2 regions of the Paenibacillus sp. FSL M8-0212 genome follow, and region 2 is predicted to be linked to the other one. Evidence: riboswitches for the same ligand, from Rfam matches in the RefSeq annotation. Region 2 holds a riboswitch; the other holds the start of a gene.

Region 1 (2,165 bases), 230 kb from region 2:
CGAGGGTTCGTGATCCGTGATGCAGCAACAGAGAAGTACCGACTTGGCATCCGAATCTGGGAGCTGTCAGCTCATATGTCCCGAAGCGATGATCCCGCTATTCTGCTGCTGCCTGCAATGGAGCGACTGAGAGATCGATTGGGGGAGACCGTGAGTCTGTACCTGCGTGATGGGAGTGAACGGATACGGATTCAGGCTGTGCAAAGTGATCAGGCGATTCGCCGAGTCGCTCCCGTTGGTGTTAGACTCCCGCTGTCTGTGGGCGCTTCCAGCAAAGTCCTGATGGCGTTTGCCACGGACGAGGATCGTGAAGAACTGATGAACGGGCCGGAATGGCCGGTGTTTATTGATCCGGCGGTGTACTTGGCGCAAATGGGAGATATCCGGGATAACGGATATGCGACGAGTTATGAGGAACGTGAGCCGGGAGCTGCCGCGGTATCTGTACCTATTATGGATCGCAGAGGTAATATTGCAGCTGCCCTCTCGGTCTCAGGGCCTGTCAGTCGACTCTCGCAGGAGACATTGCATGAATACGCACCTGTGTTGAAGGATGCTGCTACGCAGATGGGGCTCATGTTATCCTGATGTTTATGTAAGTTTTTTTCTCCAATTGAGTTAATGGTCTGGAATATAAAGGTTGTTTTTATGTTCCGGTTGCGCTACTCTGTAATGGACGGCCCAACGGGGCCAGCTTCATTGAATATGAACGGCGGCTTATGTAAGTCGCAACTTACTAACGTTACTGGGGGAGTCCGAATTGTCCGGACTGAGACGGAATCGCATGAGATTCCGGACCCTTTGCACCTGATCTGGATCATACCAGCGTAGGGAAGTAATCGGCGATATGACCACAACCACCACATGATGTGACCCTGGTAGGGCTCCGTTAAGGAGCTGATTGAAGGTGCATTATTGGTGATGGACATAAAAGTCGGTTCCTTCGGGGACCGGCTTTTTTATATACAGTGAACGGGCGATATAGCGCGGATTTTATGGGCTCCTTTTTCAATAACCTGCAAAAGTGGGCTTGGATGATGAGAGAGAAGTCGCCATAGATTCATGATCTGTGGCAGCCTCCGTCTGTTGTGAACTGTACATGAAAAGTGTCTCCCCTGGTCTGGCGTAGGATCGCTCTTTCTTCTCTGCATTGTGCATGATTTGGGACAGGTACGTAAGCGAGCTAACGATGATACCAACCAAACAAGCGACGAACACTGAGGAGGAGACAAGCGAACATGAGTACAGGAAATCGAACGGGACAACAAGCGATGGAACAGGAACATAACGATCAGCAGGTGGAAAAGGAAACAGGGGCGGCCGGACGGGTTCAGCCCTTTCCGGGCAGCCGCAAAGTCTACATTCAGGGCTCACGGCCGGACATTGCTGTACCGGAACGTGAGATAGCCCTTCATGACACAAATACTCCCCAAGGGGTGGAGCATAACGAACCGCTGCGTGTCTACGATACGAGTGGCCCGATGACCGATCCCGCATTTCATGCGGATATCCGTGCAGGTCTGCCAGCCCTGCGCACCCGTTGGATCACAGAGCGTGGCGATGTCGAAGCTTACCAAGGCCGTACAGTTAAACCGGAGGATAACGGACTGAAGCCCGGGGGAAAGAGAGCCGGCGCCGAAGAGTACCCTGGATTGCGTGGAAAACCGCTACGGGCACAGACAGGACGCTGTGTGACCCAGATGCACTACGCGAGGCAGGGAGTCATTACGGCAGAGATGGAGTTTGCCGCCATTCGTGAAGGCGTGGAACCGGAATTTGTGAGGCAGGAGCTGGCGAGTGGACGGGCCATTCTGCCATCCAACATCAATCACCCGGAGAGTGAGCCGATGTTGATCGGTCGTCATTTTCACGTGAAGATCAATGCCAACATAGGTAACTCTGCCGTATCTTCTTCCATCGAGGAAGAGGTCGAGAAGATGACCTGGGCGGTACGCTGGGGATCGGATACCGTGATGGATCTGTCCACAGGCAAAAACATTCATACCACCCGGGAATGGATCATCCGCAATTCACCTGTGCCGATTGGCACGGTGCCGCTGTATCAGGCGCTGGAGAAGGTGAATGGCGAAGCGGAAGCACTGACCTGGGAGTTGTACCGTGACACACTCATTGAGCAGGCAGAGCAGGGCGTGGATTACTTTACG
Region 2 (2,165 bases):
ATGCTTTCACCAGCTCAGGGTCGTTTTGGATCGTCTGCTCGTTTGTTACGAGGACAGGCGTGTAATAATCCAGTGCATCTGAATAATCCTTCACATATAACATGTCGATCGGTTCCCCGCGTAGTTCGGCTTCAATCCCCGTCCAAGCGTAGAAAATCCACGCGAAATCAATATCCCGTTTCACTGCGGTGAAAAAGTCGGCATCACCCATGTTAATGTTTTTCACTTTGGATACATCGGCTCCGTCGCCTTCCATAATGGATTGCATCACGGCTTCTTCCACTGGGGAACCCCAACCGCCATAGGTTTTGCCTTCAAAATCTTTCGGTGATTTGATATTCCGATCCGCCGGAGCAGCGAACCCGGATGTATTATGCTGAATAACTGCTGCGATGGAGACGAGAGGAACATCCTGTGTGCGGGCTTGAGTTACACTCTCCTGATAACTTACGCCAAAAGGCACTTCGTTCGATGCAACCATCGTATCTGCGCCACCGGCACCTGGTTGTACAATCTCCACGTTTAAGCCTTCGGCCTTGTAAAAACCTTGATCTACAGCCGCATACAGGCCGGTATGATTCGTATTTGGTGTCCAGTCGAGCACCACTTTAATATCTTTCAGGGCGGCAGTGTCACCTTCGTTGCTGCTTTCCGTATTTGTGTTGCCGTTCTGCCCAGCTGGGGCAGCTTCTTTGCCACCACATGCGGCTACAGTCACCATAAGCACGCATAAGAGCAACAATCCCATCGTTTTACGCCATTTCATCTTTGATTCTCTCCTTCGGTATGTCCGGCCGAGTGGCACGGGGTACTCCTTGGCTTCATATCCAATCATCTTGCATAAATCAAAAGATTTATACCAGTTGAGATCCGGATGACGTTATTTTTGAACGAAAATAAAACGTCCATCGATGTCATTCAAGGAAGCCAGACCGCGTTTAGCGGCAGTTTTTCTTGCAATATCAGAAAGGTGATGCTTCCAAACTTTTACTTTCTGATATAACAAAAAAAGCGTCCCGTAATCCGGGACGCGTGCAGGCGTTAGAGAGGTGGCGTTCAGCCATAGGGCTGTGCCATTTCGATATACTCCGATTCCTACGCTGGCATGATCCAGATCAGGTCTAAGGGTTAGTATCTTGGTGGGATACACTCTCAGCCGGCCAATTCCGACTCCCCTGGGAAACTATGAAGTTACGGGCATTACTAGGTGTAATTATAGGCCAGCAGGTGGAACGTGTCCAGTCAGGAACTGGATGGGGACACGTATGAACTTATCAAACAGACCGTTATACATATGTATAACGGTCTGTTTGGATGTGTTATTTTCATTAATTATCGTGGCGAATCATATAAGGAAATCTGACTGAGTGCAAAAGCATCGGATTTTGGGTCATAGCCTACCTGTTTCTGAGTGGTTTCCAGATTCAATCGTTTAAACCGATTATTCGAGATCCCATGCAGTATGGTGAAGGGTTCCAGATCAGTAGTTGTAATTGCTTTGAACATCAAATCACACAAGTCAGCCGGACTAATATACGCGCTCACATCCCTTGCCTCCAGCACGGGTCCGTCCGGTTGAAAATCATCATATGCACCTATACGTATTGCTACACTTTGTAAACCTTCGGTATACGCAAAATAGGAAGCGAGTGATTCTCCAAAACATTTGCTAACCCCGTACAAATTCCGTGGGCGTGTTGGCATGTCCGGATAGACTTGAGCATCAATGGGATACCCCTCAATCGTCTGTGCACTGCTTGCAAGAATGACTCTTCGTACACCTTGGTCTTTAGCTGCACGGAATACATTAAATGTACCTTTGATATTGATATCCAACAACGATTCATAGAATCCGGCATGCGGGGAAGGGTCTCCCGCCAGATGTACAACCACATCCATGCCTTCGCATGCATGCTGACAGGCTTCGGGGTCTGTCACATCCAGTGTCATGATCTCATGACGGGTTTCTTGATACGTTTGCAGTCTGTCGGTATTCAAATCCGTTAGTCGCAGGTGATATGCTTCTGACAAGTATTGGGACAAATCACGTCCAATTTTCCCGGCTGCGCCCGTAATTAAAATGTTCATGAAATCAACTCCAATTCTTAGCGCTGGAAGAACTCAATCCATTCCTTTTCAGGTCCATAGATGAAGAAGTAGCGGTA

What was found. A riboswitch is a leader RNA that binds a small molecule or an ion and turns the genes downstream of it on or off. The one in region 2 is predicted to bind thiamine pyrophosphate.
Region 1: another riboswitch for thiamine pyrophosphate. It lies ahead of thiC (phosphomethylpyrimidine synthase ThiC); the one in region 2 lies ahead of MKX68_RS08735 (ABC transporter substrate-binding protein).

Annotation. Positions count from the first base shown of each region.
Region 1 is NZ_JBBORP010000001.1:1,749,336-1,751,500, reverse strand. It holds gene MKX68_RS07690 (IclR family transcriptional regulator) at 1-588, shown strand, start outside; TPP riboswitch at 738-851, shown strand; gene thiC (phosphomethylpyrimidine synthase ThiC) at 1,272-2,165, shown strand, end outside.
Region 2 is NZ_JBBORP010000001.1:1,984,241-1,986,405, reverse strand. It holds gene MKX68_RS08735 (ABC transporter substrate-binding protein) at 1-766, opposite strand, end outside; TPP riboswitch at 1,075-1,187, opposite strand; gene MKX68_RS08730 (NAD-dependent epimerase/dehydratase family protein) at 1,333-2,088, opposite strand; gene MKX68_RS08725 (VOC family protein) at 2,106-2,165, opposite strand, start outside.